One region of the Streptomyces sp. NPDC056361 genome, then DNA from elsewhere that is predicted to be linked to it. Evidence: riboswitches for the same ligand, from Rfam matches in the RefSeq annotation. Region 1 holds a riboswitch; the other holds the start of a gene.
The links. A riboswitch is a leader RNA that binds a small molecule or an ion and turns the genes downstream of it on or off. The one in region 1 is predicted to bind thiamine pyrophosphate.
Positions count from the first base shown of each region.

Region 1 (7,559 bases):
CAGGCCCTCCCGCTCCAGGAGGCGCTTGGCCTCCGCGAGCGGCTTGTTCCTGAGGTTGGGCACCTTCACGATCTCGGGGCCGCGGGAGAGCGTCAGGACGACCGTGCCGTTGCCCCGGAGGCGCTCGCCGGGTGCCGGGTCGACGGCCATGACCGTGCCACGCGCGTACACGTCGCTGAAGGCGCGCTTCGTCGAGCCGACCTCCAGTCCGGCATCGGCGATCCGCTGCGTCGCGGCGGCCTCGGTCTGTCCGAGGACGGCCGGGACGCGGGTGAACTGGCCGGAGCTGATGTACCAGACGCCGGTGCCCAGGCCCAGGGCGAGCAGGACGGCGACGACGGCGAGCAGCGGGCCGCGCGGGGGTCGCCGACGGGTCGTGGGGGGCGCCTCCGGCGCCGGCATGCGGTTGGTGTGCAGCACCTGCCCGGCGTCCGCCCCGGCCGCCGCGGGCCGGGCGATCACGCTGGTCCGGTCGTCGGCGGTGTCCCGGTCCTCGGACCGCGCCTGCGGGGGCACGGCGTCGAGCTGGTCGTCGCCGAGCGCGGCGCGGGCCTCGCGGAGCAGCGCGAGCAGCGCCACGGCGTCGTACGGGCGGACGTCGGGGTTGCGGGCGCTGGCCGTCGCGACCAGCTCGTCCAGCTCCAGGGCGAGCCCGGGGACGGCGGCCGACGGGGCCGGCACGTCGGTGTTGAGGTGCTGGTAGAGCACCTGGGCCGGGGTGTCGCCGCCGTGCGGCTTCGCGCCGGTCAGCATCTCGTACAGGACGACACCGCAGGCGTACACGTCGGTGCGGGTGTCGGCGGTGCCGTGCTCGATCTGCTCCGGTGCCAGGTACGAGACCGTGCCGAGCACGGAGCCGGTCGTCGCGGTCGCCGAACCCACCGCCCGCACCAGACCGAAGTCCGCGACCTTGACCCGCCCGTCGTCCCCTATCAGGACGTTCTCCGGCTTCATGTCCCGGTGCACGAACCCCGCCCGGTGCGCCGCACCCAGCGCGGCGAGCACCGGCTCCAGGATGTCGAGCGCGGCCCGGGGTGCCAGCGCGCCGCGCTCCCGCAGGACGTCGCGGAGGGTGCAGCCGGCGACGTACTCCATCGCCAGGTACACGTACGCGCCCTCGGCGCCCTGGTCGAAGACGCCCACGACGTTCGGGTGGGCGAGCCGGGCCACCGACTTGGCCTCGCGGATGAAGCGCTCCACGAACGCGGCGTCGGTCGCCAGCGCCGGGTGCATCACCTTGAGCGCGAGCACCCGGTCGAGGCGGATGTCCACGGCCCGGTAGACCGTGGCCATCCCGCCGACGGCGATGCGCGCGTCGACGCGGTAGCGGCCGTCGAGCAGCCGCCCGACGAGGGGGTCCTGAAGGGTCGTGGGGACCGCGGCCGGGGGTAGGGACGGGGGAACCCCCCCCCCCCCCCCGGGGGGGGCCCTGCGGGGGGGTGCCCCGGGCGTCGTGTACCCGCGCGGGCCCCACGCCCCCCGCCCGGATGGGCGGGTACTGCAGCGCAGCTGTGACGAGCGCCCCAGCCGCCCGGGATCAGAACGCGGGGCGTTCCGGGTCCAGGTGGGCCCGGCCCTCCACGGGGGAGGAGGCCTCCGCGAAGTGGCGGCGCGGGATCCGGCCGGCGCGGTGGGCGAGGCGGCCGGCCTCGACGGCGTGCCGCATGGCCGAGGCCATGAGGACGGGCTCCTGGGCGCGGGTCACGGCGGAGGCCAGCATGACCGCCGCGCACCCGAGCTCCATGGCGAGCGCCGCGTCCGAGGCGGTGCCCGCGCCGGCGTCGAGGATGACCGGGACGCCGGCGCGCTCGACGATGAGCTGGAAGTTGTGCGGGTTGCGGATGCCGAGGCCCGAGCCGATGGGGGAGCCGAGCGGCATGATCGCCGCGCAGCCCGCGTCCTCCAGCTTCCGGGCGAGGACGGGGTCGTCGTTGGTGTAGGGCAGGACGGTGAAGCCGTCGTCGACGAGGGTCTCCGCCGCGTCGAGGAGTTCGACCGCGTCCGGCAGGAGGGTCCGCTCGTCGGCGACGACCTCCAGCTTGATCCAGTCGGTGCCGAGCGCCTCCCGGGCGAGCCGGGCGGTCAGGACCGCCTCGCCGGCCGTGAAGCAGCCCGCGGTGTTGGGCAGGACCCGGATGCCGAGCCGTTCGAGCACGGAGAGGACCGAGCCCTGGACGGTCGGGTCGAGGCGCCGCATGGCGACCGTCGTGAGTTCCGTACCGCTGGCGATCAGGGAGCGTTCCAGGACGTCGAGGCTGGGCGCGCCGCCGGTGCCCATGATGAGGCGGGAGGAGAACTCCGTGCCGCCGAGCAGGAAGGTGTCGTCGGACATCGCGTTCAGCCTCCCTGCACCGCGGTGATGACTTCGATCCGGTCGCCGTCGCCGAGGAGGGTCGCGGCCCATTCGCCGCGCGGCACGACCGTCTCGTTGAGGGCGGCGGCGACCCCGGAGCGGGCCGCGGTCAGGGTGGCCACGAGGGTGTCCAGGGAGACGGGGCCGGAGAGCTCGCGGGGTTCTCCGTTCACGGATACGGACAGGGACAGGCTCATACGGACTGCTCCAGACGTACGGGGGAGAAACGACGGGGGGTGAAGGGGCGTGCTTCGTCGGGGAGGACGCCCGTGGTGAGCGCCTCGGCCATGACGTCGCCGGTGACGGGGGTGAGCAGCACCCCGTTGCGGTAGTGGCCGGTGGCCAGGTGGAGGCCGGGCAGGGTGGTGGGGCCGAGCATCGGCGCGTTGTCCGGCGAGGCGGGGCGCAGTCCGGCCAGGGTCTCGGTGAGCGGCAGCTCGGTGATCCCGGGGACGAGCTCGTGGGCGTCGCGCAGCAGTTCGTACACGCCGCCGGCCGTCACCGTGGTGTCCCAGCCGAGTTCCTCGCTGGTGGCGCCGACGACCAGTTCGCCGTTCTCGCGGGGCACCAGGTAGACGTGGCTGCCGCGGACGACGGCCCGGACGGTCCGGGAGAGGAACGGGGCGTACGCGGCGGGCACGCGCAGCCGCAGCACCTGGCCCTTGACCGGGCGTACGGGCGGCAGCACCTCGTCCGGCACGCCGGCGAGCCGCCCGCTCAGGCTGCCCGCGGCGAGGACGACCTGGTCGGCGGTCAGTTCGGTGCCGCCGGCGAGCACGGCGCCGCGGGCCCGGTCCCGTACCACCGTCAGTCGTTCGGCGAGGGTGCGGTGGAAGACCACCCCGGCCCGTTCGCAGGCGACGAGGAGCGCGGCGGCGAGCCGGCGCGGGTCGACCTGGTGGTCGCCGTCCACCCGCAGACCGCCGCGCACCCCGGGGGCGAGCATCGGTTCGAGGCGGCGGCACTCGCGCCCGCTGAGCCATTCGGAGGTGAGTCCGCAGCGGGTCTGGAGGGCGTGCAGTTCGCGCAGGTGGGCCCGGTCGTCGGCGTCGAGGGCGACGGCGAGGGTGCCGCAGGAGCGGTGGCCGACGTCGTGGCCGGTGGACTCCTCCAGTTCGGCGACGAACGCGGGATAGCGCGCGGCGGAGGCGAGGTTGAGACCGAGCAGGGTCTCCTCGCCGTAGTGGAGTTCGGTGACGGCGGCGAGCATGCCGGCCGCGACCCGTGCGGCGCCGCCGCCCGGGTCCGGGTCGACGACGGCGGTGCGCAGTCCGCGCTGCGCGGCCCGCCAGGCCGTGACCAGGCCGATGATGCCGCCCCCGATCACGAGGACGTCGGATCCGGAATCGGATGCGCCGTCGTCGCTGAGGACATCGGAAGAACGCATGGGCGTCCAGCCCCTCCCTTCGCCGGCATGACCCGGATCAGGTTCGTACGGTCGGAGGCCGATCCAGCCTCCCTCTCAGCCCGGTCGTCCGGGCTCCCGCGAGTGCTTTACGCCCGCCAGACTAGCTTCCGCGGTGGAGGCGTCACAGACCCCACCCTTCCTGATGATCCGTCAGATACGTAAGGTGGTCGGGTGAGCGAGCAGAAGCAGGCCCAGCAGCGCGTCGTGATCGTGGGTGCGGGGATGGCGGGAGTCCAGACCGCCGTCGCCCTGCGGGAGCAGGGCTTCACCGGCCCCGTGACCCTCATCGGGGCCGAACCCCACCAGCCCTACGACCGGCCCCCGCTGTCCAAGGCGATCCTCCTCGGCAAGGCCGAGGACTCCGCCTTCGACGTCGACTTCGAGGACCTCGGGATCGAACTCCGCCTCGGCCTCGACGTCACCGGCCTGCGCGCCGCCGACCGCGAGATCGACACCGAGGCGGGACCCGTCGGATACGACAGCCTCGTCCTCGCCACCGGCGCGCACCCGATCACCCTGCCCGGCGCCGAGGGCGTCCCCGGCGTCCACCTGCTGCGCACCCTCGACGACGCCGTGCGCCTCGGGCCCGTCCTGGAACGGCGGCACGCCGTCGTGGTCGTCGGCGCCGGGTGGATCGGCGCCGAGTTCGCCACCGCCGCGCGCGAGGCCGGCTGCGCCGTCACCGTCGTCGAGGCGGCCGACCTCCCCCTCACCGGCGCCCTCCCCGCCGAGGTCGCCGCCCCCATGGCCGAGTGGTACGCGGGCAGCGGCGCCGAACTCCTCACCCACGCGCGCGTGGACACCGTCGAACCCGGCCGGGTCGTCCTCGCCGACGGCCGCGCCCTGCCCGCCGACGCCGTCGTCGTCGGCATCGGCGCCCGCCCCGCCACCGGCTGGCTCGCCGGCTCCGGCGTCGCCCTCGACCCGAGCGGCGCCGTCACCGCCGACGACCGGCTGCGCACCTCCCTGCCCGACGTGTACGCCGTCGGCGACTGCGCCTCCTTCCCCTCCGCCCGCTACGGCGAGCGGCTCCTCGTCCACCACTGGGACAACGCGCTCCAGGGCCCCCGCACGGTCGCCGCCACGATCACCGGAGCCGACTCCGGGCCGTACGACCCCGTGCCGTACTTCTGGTCCGAGCAGTTCGGCCGCTTCGTCCAGTACGCGGGACACCACGCGGGCGCCGACGAGCTGCTGTGGCGCGGCGACCCGGCCGACGAGGCCTGGTCCGTGCTCTGGCTGCGGGCCGGCGTGCCGGTCGCCCTCCTCGCCGTCGGCCGCCCCCGCGACCTGGCCCAGGGCCGCAAGCTCATCGAGGCCGCCGCACCGGTCGATCCCGCGCGCGCGTCCGACCCGTCCGTCCCCCTGAAGGCGGCGGTCAGGTAGGGCCCGACTACCGGGTGTCAGTCCGGGATGGCAGGCTTGTCCCGTGACCGAGATTGACGTGAAGATCGATGCACTCATCCCCGCCTGGCTCTACGTGCCGGACATCGCGGAGATGCTCGACATCGAGGTGACGCGCGTGCGGCAGCTGATCAAGGAAGGCCAGCTGATCGCCGTACGTCGTGGAGAGAACAACGCCCTGCAGATTCCCGCCGCCTTCATCCAGGACGACAGGATCGTCAAGGGCCTCGTCGGGCTGCTGACCGTGCTGCGGGACGACGGCTTCACCGACGAGGAGATGCTGGAGTGGCTCTTCACTCCGGACGAGAGCCTGCCGGGCACGCCCGCGCAGGCGCTCAACGAGAACCGCGGCACGGAGGTGAAGCGCCGCGCCCAGGCGCTCGCCCTCTGACGCCCGCGCGCCGATGGGCGCACGCCGCCGCGTCTCCACGAGCGGACACGTACGCCTACGCGCGCACGTGAGCACCGAAGAACACCACCAGCGGGTGTCGCGGCGGGTGGCCCTCCCGGGCTGCCCGCCGCGGCGCCGGCGACATCCGACGGGGGGAACCCATCCATGCCCACGCCTCGTGAGCGGCTCGCCGACGCCCGCCTCTACCTGTGCACCGATGCCCGGAAGCGCCAGGGCGACCTGCCGGCCTTCCTCGACGCCGTGCTCTCCTCCGGCGTGGACATCGTGCAGCTCCGCGACAAGGGCATGGAGGCCGGCGAGGAGCTGGAGCACCTCGCCGTCTTCGCCGAGGCCGCCCGCCGGCACGGCAAGCTGGTCGCGGTGAACGACCGGGCCGACGTCGCCCACGCCATCGGCTCCGACGTGCTGCACCTCGGCCAGGGCGACCTGCCCGTGCCCGCCGCCCGCGCGATCCTCGGCGACCAGGTCCTGATCGGCCGCTCCTGCCACGCCGAGAGCGAGGCCGCCGCGGCCGCCGTCGAACCGGGCGTGGACTACTTCTGCACCGGGCCCTGCTGGCCCACCCCCACCAAGCCCGGACGGTACGCCCCGGGGCTCGACCTCGTGCGCTACACGGCGGGCCTCGCGCAGGACCGGCCCTGGTTCGCCATCGGCGGCATCGACGAGACCAACCTCGACGAGGTCCTGGACGCGGGCGCCCGCCGCATCGTCGTCGTCCGGGCGATCACCGAGGCCGACGACCCGGCCGCCGCGACCGCCTCCCTCGCCAAGCGCGTCCGCGAGCGCGCCGAGGCCTGAGACCGCGCGGGACGGGCGCCCTGCGGAGACCCGACGGGCACGGTCCCCGGAGGCCCGGCGGAGAGCCGGCGGGTGCTCCGTGCCGGCCCGGCGGGCGCCCCGGGGGCCGTCCAAAATCATGTCCACTACTCGGACACGGTGGGCACGCCTCCCTGGACCCCGTCTAACCTGCCCGTATGGCCCTAGGTACCGCTTCCGTCCGATCGGACCGCGCGCGCACCGTGCGCGAGATCCTCGCCTCCGGCGACGCGTCGTACTCCTTCGAGTTCTTCGCGCCCCGGACCGAGAAGGGCGAGCAGGCCCTCTGGAACACCATGCGCCGGGTCGAGGCGGTCGGTCCCAGCTTCGTCTCCGTGACCTACGGCGCCGGCGGCTCCACCCGCGGCGGCACCGTCAAGGCCACCCAGAAGATCGCCTCCGACAGCACGCTCACCCCCGTCGCGCACCTCACGGCCGTCGACCACTCCGTCGCCGAGCTGCGCAACATCCTGGGCCAGTACGCCGACGCCGGCATCCGGAACATGCTCGCGGTCCGCGGCGACCCGCCGGGCGACCCGCTGGGGGAGTGGGTCGAGCACCCCGAGGGCGTCCGGTACGCCGCCGACCTCGTCCGGCTGATCAAGGAGTCGGGCGACTTCTGCGTCGGCGTCGCGGCCTTCCCCGAGATGCACCCCCGCTCCACCGACTGGGACACGGACGTCCGGCACTTCGTGGACAAGTGCCGCGCGGGCGCCGACTACGCCATCACCCAGATGTTCTTCGACCCGGAGAACTACCTGCGGCTGCGCGACAGCGTCGTGAAGGCGGGCTGCGAGACCCCGATCATTCCCGAGGTCATGCCCGTCGTGAACGTGCGGACGCTCGACCGGCTGCCGCAGCTGAGCAACGCCGCCTTCCCCGCGGATGTGAAAGACCGCATCCTCGCCGTCAAGGACGATCCCGCCGCTGTACGCTCCATCGGTATCGAGTTCGCGACGGAGTTCTGCGCGCGTCTGCTCTCCGAGGGTGTCCCCGGACTGCACTTCATCACGCTGAACAACTCCACCGCGACGCTCGAGATCTACGAGAATCTCGGACTGCACCAGCAGTCGTGACCGGTCGTACCCGCCCCGACCCGCGGCGGTGACCGTGGAGAGGGGCGGCGGGGCATGGGGTGGACGGTCCTCTACATCGCGTTCGGCGTG
Region 1 is NZ_JBHJQI010000116.1:3,207-10,765, reverse strand. It holds gene pknB (Stk1 family PASTA domain-containing Ser/Thr kinase) at 1-1,341, opposite strand, end outside; gene ACFCY7_RS29615 (thiazole synthase) at 1,538-2,332, opposite strand; gene thiS (sulfur carrier protein ThiS) at 2,338-2,550, opposite strand; gene thiO (glycine oxidase ThiO) at 2,547-3,740, opposite strand; TPP riboswitch at 3,738-3,850, opposite strand; gene ACFCY7_RS29600 (NAD(P)/FAD-dependent oxidoreductase) at 3,984-5,147, shown strand; gene ACFCY7_RS29595 (Rv2175c family DNA-binding protein) at 5,191-5,556, shown strand; gene thiE (thiamine phosphate synthase) at 5,722-6,375, shown strand; gene metF (methylenetetrahydrofolate reductase [NAD(P)H]) at 6,552-7,469, shown strand; gene ACFCY7_RS29580 (hypothetical protein) at 7,524-7,559, shown strand, end outside.

Region 2 (7,559 bases), on a different contig from region 1:
CCAGTCCTTCGCCGTCCTCGGCGCGGTCCTCTGGACCTGCGCCGCCCTCGCCCACCGCCGCCACGCCCTCGGCACCTGCCCGCACTGCGGCCGCCGCCCCGCCCGTGTGCCCTCGGAGGCGTCCGCGCCCCCGGTGCCCGGACCCGCGACCCGCTCCGGCCTCGCCCCCCGCGCCGGCCTCGTCGCCGTCGCCGCCCTCGTCCCGTACACCGTCCTGAAGACGGCCTGGGCGCTGGGCCTCACGGCCGGGTACACGGGCACGGGACGCCCCGGCGTCGATCCGGAGTACACGAGCGATCTGGGCCTCCGGCTGTACGACCACGGCGTGGACGTCACCGCGGTCCTGGCCCTCCTCGGCATGGCCCTCGCGCTCGCCCTGACCCGCCCGTGGGGCCGGCGGCTCCCCCGGCTGCCGCTGCTCGCGCTCGGCTGGGCGGGGGCGGGCGCGCTCGCCCCGTTCGGGGTCTTCCTGGCCGCCGTCGGCATCCTGGCCTGGGCGGGCGCCGTCGACATCGACATGGCGGACCACGCCCCCTGGGTGGTCGCCGTCGCCTACGGCTCCTTCTCCTGCTACGGCCTCGCCCTGGCCCGCGCCACCCGCGCCCACCAGCGGGCCACCCGCAGGCCCTGCGAACGGTGCCACGGGGTGTCCTGAAAGTCCGGCCTGCTCGGCAGGACGGCCCCTGGGTCCGTGCCGGGCGCTGCGAGCCGGGCGGGACTTTCGGACAGGACCTAGCCGGCGTCCCCCGCGCCCGCCAGCACCACCACGTCCTCCACGCGGAACTCGACGGCGACCTCGGCCCCCTCCTCCGGCGCCTCCCGCAGCGGGAGTTCGGCCTCCAAGGCGGGGCCGTCCGCCGGGCGGAGGCGTACGGCGACCCGGTCACCGCGGAAGGTCCGGGACTCGACCGTCCAGGCCGGCCCGTCCCCCGCGAGCCGTACCCCGCCGGGGCGGACGAGCAGGCGCCGCTCCCCCTGCGGTGAGCCGTCCGGAACGGGAACCCGTCCCCAGGGCGTCTCCGCGACCGCGCCGGCCACCCGCGCGGCGACCACGTTGTCGAAGCCGAGGAAACGGGCGACGAACTCCGAGGCGGGGCGGGACCACACGTCGACGGGCGTGCCGGACTGCGCGATCCGCCCGTCGCGCATCACGACGACCCGGTCGGCGAGGGCGAAGGCCTCGCCCTGGTCGTGGGTGACGGCCAGGACCGTCGTGCCGAGCCGCCCGAAGAGCTGCCGCAGCTCGACGACGAGCCGTTCGCGCAGACCGCGGTCGAGCTGTCCGAGCGGCTCGTCCAGCATGAGCAGCCGCGGCCGCGGCGCGAGCGCGCGCGCGAGCGCCACCCGCTGCTGCTCACCGCCGGAGAGCGCGGCGACGGACCGCCGCTCGGCGCCGGGCAGACCGACGAGGTCGAGCAGCTCCCGCACCCGCTCGGCCTGCTCCGCCTTCGCGGCCCCCCGCATCCGCGGCCCGAAGGCGACGTTGCCGCCGACGTCCCGCTGCGGGAACAGCTGGTGGTCCTGGAACATCAGGCCGACGCCCCGCCGGTGCACCGGCACCCCGGCCTGGTCGGCGCCGCCGAGCAGCACCCGGCCGCCGTCCAGCTCCTGGAGCCCGGCGACGGCCCGCAGCAGCGTGGACTTGCCGCTGCCGCTGGGGCCGAGGACGCACACGATCTCGTGCTCGGCGACGTCCAGGTCCACGGCGTCGAGCACGGCCCGCTCCCCGAACCGTACGGTCGCGTCCTCGATCGAAAGCATCAGAACTCCCCGGAGGTCCGGTCGGTGCGCAGCCGTTCGAGCAGCAGCAGGGACACCGCGCACACCACCATCAGAATCGTCGACAGGGCCATGGCCTGGCCGTAGTTGAGTTCGCCCGGCCGGCCGAGCAGCCGGGCCACCGCCACCGGCAGCGTCGGGCTGTCGGGCCGGGCGATGAAGACGGTCGCGCCGAACTCGCCCAGCGAGACGGCGAACGCGAACCCGGCGGCGATGAGCAGCGCCCGCCGCACCAGCGGCAGGTCCACCTCCCGCCAAGCCCGCCACGGCGACGCGCCGAGCACGGCCGCCGCCTCCCGCAGTCGCTCGTCCACGGCCCGCAGCACCGGCAGCATGGTCCGTACGACGAAGGGGACGCCGACCAGCGCCTGCGCGAGCGGGACGAGGATCCAGCTGGCCCGCAGGTCGAACGGCGGCTCGTCGAGCGTGATGAGGAAGCCGAAGCCGACGGTGACCGCCGACACCCCGAGCGGCAGCATCAGCAGCGCGTCGAAGCCGCGTACGAGCCGTCCGGCGCGCCGCGTGAGGGCCGCCGCCGCGAGCCCGCCGATCACCACCGCGATGGCGGTCGCGGCCACCGCGTACCGCAGCGAGTTCCCGACGGCCTCCAGCGGCGGCACCAGGAACGTGCCGCTCTCGTCGAGCGAGCCCAGCGCCCGGTAGTACCCGAGCCCGTACCCGCCGGACCCGGCGAAGGAGCGCTCCACCAGGACGCCGAGCGGCAGCAGGATCAGCAGCGCCACGGAGAGGAGCACGCCCGCGAGCAGTGCCCACTGGCCGGCGCCGCGCGGTCGGCGCGCGGTCTGCTCGGGCGGTACGAGCCGCAGCGCGGTCTCCCGTCGCCGTACCGTCCAGGCGTGCACGCCGAGGATCGCGCCGACCGCGGCGAACTGCACGAGCGTGAGCACGGCGGCCGTCCGCAGGTCGAGCAGGCGTGCGGTCTGGCGGTAGATCTCCGCCTCCAGGGTGGAGTACGCGTCCCCGCCGAGGATCTGCACGACGCCGAACGAGGTGAAGGTGAAGAGGAACACCATCAGCGCCGCCGCCGACACCGCCGGCACCAGCGCGGGCAGCGTCACCGTCCGCCAGGCGGTCCAGCGCGAGGCGCCGAGGACCCGGGCGGCCTCCTCCTGGCGCGGGTCGAGCTGGGACCAGAGGCCGCCGACGGTCCGCACGACGACGGCGTAGTTGAAGAAGACGTGGGCGAGGAGGATCGCCCACACGCTGGTGTCGAGCCGCAGCCCCCACAGCTCGTCCGTCAGCCCGCCGCGTCCGACGACCGCCAGGAACGCGGTGCCGACCAGCACGGTCGGCAGCACGAACGGCACCGTGACGACGGCCCGCAGCACGTTCTTGCCGGGGAAGTCGAAGCGGGCGAAGACGTACGCCCCGGGCAGCGCCACGAGCAGCGTGAGCGCCGTCGAGGCGAGGGCCTGCCACGCGGTGAAGCCGAGCACGTCGAGGATGTCGGGCCGGCTCAGCGTCTCGCCGATCCGCCCGAGGTCCCAGGTGCCGTCGGGGCGGAGCCCGCGCTCCACGATGGAGGCGACGGGCCAGGCGAAGAGGACGCCGAAGAACGCGAGCGGCAGGGCCATGAGCCCCAGCCGCGCCGCGCTCCTCTTGACGTCGCGCCCTACTTCACGACGAGCGACGACCACTGCTGGATCCACGCGTCACGATTCTCGGCGATCTTCTCGGGCGCCATGGTCTCGGGCTTCTCGACGACCACGCCGTGCTTCGTGAACAGCTCGGGCAGCGCCGCGTCCTTCGCCACCGGGTTCACGAACATCTGGAGCGGCATGTCCTCCTGGAACTTCTTGGAGATCAGGAAGTCGATCAGCGCCTTGCCGCCCTCGGGGTTCTTCGCCCCGTTCAGCAGACCCGCGAACTCCGTCTGGCGGAAGCAGGTGCCGGTGGAGACGCCGGTGGGCGCCACCTTCGGCTGCGGCTCGCCGTACAGCACCTCGACGGGCGGGCTGGAGGCGTACGACACGACCAGCGGCCGGTCGCCCTTGGCCTGCTTGCCGCCGGCCGAGCCGGAGAACTCCTGGTTGTAGGCGAGCTCCCAGCTGTCGACGGTCTTCACGCCGTTGGCCTTGAGCCGCTTCCAGTAGTCCTGCCAGCCCTTGTCGCCGTACTTCTCGACCGTGCCGAGGAGGAAGCCGAGGCCCGGGGAGGACCGCTCGGGGTTCTCGACGACGAGCAGGTCCTTGTACGCCGGCTTCGCCAGGTCGTCGAAGGTCACCGGCGGCGCCAGCTTCTTGTCGGCGAAGTACTTCTTGTCGTAGTTGACGCAGATGTCACCGGAGTCGATCGGGGTGACCCGGTGCTCCTTGTCCAGCTGGTACGCGGCCGGGACCCGGTCGAGCCCCTTCGCCTCGTACGGGACGAAGATCCCGTTGTCGAGGGCGCGGGACAGCAGGGTGTTGTCGACGCCGAAGAAGACGTCGCCCTGCGGGGAGCCCTTGGTGAGGATCTCCTTGTTGACGGCCTCGCCGGCGTCGCCGCTCTTGAGGACCTTGACCGTGAAGCCGGTCTGCTTCGTGAACTCGGCCAGCACCTCCTTGGAGGCGTTGAACGAGTCGTGGCTGACCAGCGTCACGGTCTTCGGCGCGGGCGCGCCGGTCTTGCCGGCCGCGTCCCTGACGTCGTCGGTGCCGCACGCGGCGAGGCTGGTGACGCCGAGCGCCGCGACGAGCGCGACGGCGGCGGCCTTCTTGATGCCCACTGGTTTTCCTCCTGGGTGTGACCAGGAAGAGACGCGGCCCCGCCCACCCGGAGGTGGGCGGGGCGCAACAGCTCGAGTTACGACCGAACTTCCTACCCAGAATGACCTGGGCGAGGTTCAGAGGGTCTGCGGTCCTACGGTGACCGCACTCTCAGCGCTGTGGCGCTCCCCTGTCGGAATATGAAGATGTGTTCGAGCTCAGACTACAAGGTCAGCGCTCGGCCGCTGCCAGCTGTCCACAGGCACCGTCGATCTCCTGGCCGCGGGTGTCCCGCACGGTCACCGGCACGCCGTGGCGCGCGATGGCCTCCACGAACGCCTTCTCGTCCTCGGGACGCGACGCCGTCCACTTCGAACCGGGCGTCGGGTTCAGCGGGATCAGGTTGACGTGCACCCGCTTGCCCTTGAGGAGCTTGCCGAGCAGGTCACCGCGCCAGGCCTGGTCGTTGATGTCCCGGATGAGCGCGTACTCGATGGAGATCCGGCGCCCGGACTTCTCCGCGTACTCCCAGGCGGCGTCGAGGACCTCGCGGACCTTCCAGCGCGTGTTCACGGGCACCAGGGTGTCGCGCAGCTCGTCGTCCGGCGCGTGCAGCGAGACCGCGAGCCGGCACTTGAAGCCCTCGTCGGCGAACCGCAGCATCGCGGGCACGAGACCCACGGTCGACACCGTGATCCCGCGCTGCGACAGACCCAGCCCGTCCGGCTCGGGGTCCGTCAGCCGCCGGATCGCCCCCACCACCCGCTTGTAGTTCGCGAGCGGCTCCCCCATGCCCATGAAGACGATGTTGGACAGCCGCGCCGGTCCCCCGGGCACCTCCCCGTCCCGCAGGGACCGCATCCCGTCCACGATCTGGTGCACGATCTCGGCCGTCGACAGGTTCCGGTCGAGCCCCGCCTGCCCCGTCGCGCAGAACGGGCAGTTCATCCCGCAGCCGGCCTGCGACGAGATGCACATCGTCACCCGGTCCGGGTACCGCATCAGCACCGACTCGACGAGCGTCCCGTCGTGCAGCCGCCACAGCGTCTTGCGGGTGGTGTCGTCGTCGCACGAGATGTGCCGCACCACCGACATCAGGTCGGGCAGCAGCTCCCCCGCCAACTTCTCCCGCGCGGCGGCCGGAATGTCCGTCCACTCCGCCGGGTCGTGCGCGTACCGCGCGAAGTAGTGCGTGGACAGCTGCTTCGCGCGAAACGGCTTCTCACCGATCGCGGCAACAGCCTCCTTCCGCTCGGCAGGCGTGAGGTCGGCCAGGTGCCGCGGCGGCTTCTTGGCTCCGCGGGGGGCGACAAAAGTGAGTTCTCCGGGCTTGGGCATGGTGCTACCAGTGTCGCAGACACGCGGCGGTGTGCCGGCGCGTGGCGGGTGGGGGTGGTCACGGGGTGGGGCGGCCGGGTGGGGTGCGGGGGATGCGGGAGGTGAAGAAGAGGGCGAGGACGGAGGCGGCGGCGAGGATGGAGAGGGCGGCGCGGACGCCGTCGAGGCGGGCTTCGGCGTTGGCGTCGAGGGCGGCTTCGGTCACGGCGGGGCTGGTGCCGGCTTCGTCGAGGGCGTCGGTGAGCTGGGCGTCCGAGAGGAAGGGGATGCCGCTCTGGAGTTGGACGACGGCCTGCTCCTTCACCTCGGCGGGGACGGCCGGGTTCTGTTCGACGCTGGCGATGAACGAGGCGGTGAGCGCGGTGATCATGAGGGAGCCGGCGAGGGCGGTGCCGATGGAGGCGCCGAGGTTGGTGACGGAGTTCTGGATGCCGCCGACCTCGGCGCTCTGCTCGTCCGGCACGGCGGACACGGTGACGGCGCCGAGCTGGGAGGCCAGGGCGCCCATCCCGAAGCCGACGAGGAGCAGGGGGACGGTGACGACGGCGGCGTCGGCGTCCGCGTCGAGGGCGGCCATCAGCACGACGGCGCCGGCGAGCAGCGCGAGCACCCCGATGCGCACCACGCGGCGGGGGGACGCGTCGGGGAACAGCCGGGGGATGAGGAGCGCGGCGGCGAGCAGGGTCACCGACAGCGGGAGGATCCGGACGCCGGTGCTGAGCGCCGACAGCCCCAGCGCGACCGACAGGTAGAGCGGGACGACGAAGAAGACGCCCATCTGGACGAGGTACTGGAAGAAGAACATGGTGAGGCCGCCGGTGAGCTGCCGGTTGCGCAGCATGTCCGGGTAAATGAGCGGCTCGCGGTGGCGTTCGACGAGCTGGGACTCCCAGCGCAGGAAGAGCCAGAGCAGCAGCAGGCCCGCCAGCATCAGCCACACGACGAGCGACACCCCGAGCCAGGCGGGCGCGTCGGGCTTCGGCTGGAGCCAGCCCCACTCGCCCGAGCGGAGCACGCCGTACACGAAGATCCCCAGGCCGGCCGCGCAGAGCAGCGCGCCGAAGAGGTCGACGCGCGGGCGCTCCTCGCTGACGGCGTCGGCGATGCGGCGGGCGAAGACGAGGATCACCAGCACCACCAGGACCTCGCCGGCGAACACCCAGCGCCAGGAGAAGTACGTGGTGGCGATGCCTCCGATGAGGGGCCCTGCGGCGATGGCGACGGCGCCCGCGGCGGCGACGACGCCGTACGCCATCGGGCGGCGATCGGTGGGGAAGTTGCCGGCCACGAGGGCCACGATGGCGGGCATGATGAGCGCCGCCCCGACGCCTTCGAGGAACGACCAGCCGAACAGCAGCACCGGGAGGTTCGGGGCGAGGGCCGTGGTGAGGGAGCCCGCTCCGTAGATGCAGCAGCCGATCATGAAGGCCCGCTTGCGGCCGATCAGGGTGCCGACCTTGCCCCCGGGGATCATCAGCATCGCCATCACCAGCGTGTACGCGGTGATGGCGCCCTGGATGCCGGTGATGGTGGTGCCGACGTCCTCGGCCACCGTGGCGATGGAGACGTTCATGACGGAGCTGTCGAGCGCCATGAGGAACTGCCCCGCCGCGAGGGTCAGCAGGACCGAGAGGGCCCCGGAGGGCCGTTCGGCGGAGCGGGCCGTGGGTGCTGTCATGCTCGGCATCCTTCCCGCGCCGGGGCTTCGGGCCGCCGATCCGCCGCCCGCTTCCC
Region 2 is NZ_JBHJQI010000006.1:21,616-29,174, reverse strand. It holds gene ACFCY7_RS03250 (hypothetical protein) at 1-655, shown strand, start outside; gene ACFCY7_RS03245 (ABC transporter ATP-binding protein) at 733-1,761, opposite strand; gene ACFCY7_RS03240 (ABC transporter permease) at 1,761-3,374, opposite strand; gene ACFCY7_RS03235 (thiamine ABC transporter substrate binding subunit) at 3,413-4,507, opposite strand; TPP riboswitch at 4,579-4,689, opposite strand; gene rlmN (23S rRNA (adenine(2503)-C(2))-methyltransferase RlmN) at 4,719-5,825, opposite strand; gene ACFCY7_RS03225 (MFS transporter) at 5,884-7,503, opposite strand.
Region 2: linked by a shared signal. The riboswitch ahead of ACFCY7_RS03235 (thiamine ABC transporter substrate binding subunit) and the one ahead of thiO (glycine oxidase ThiO) in region 1 are both predicted to bind thiamine pyrophosphate.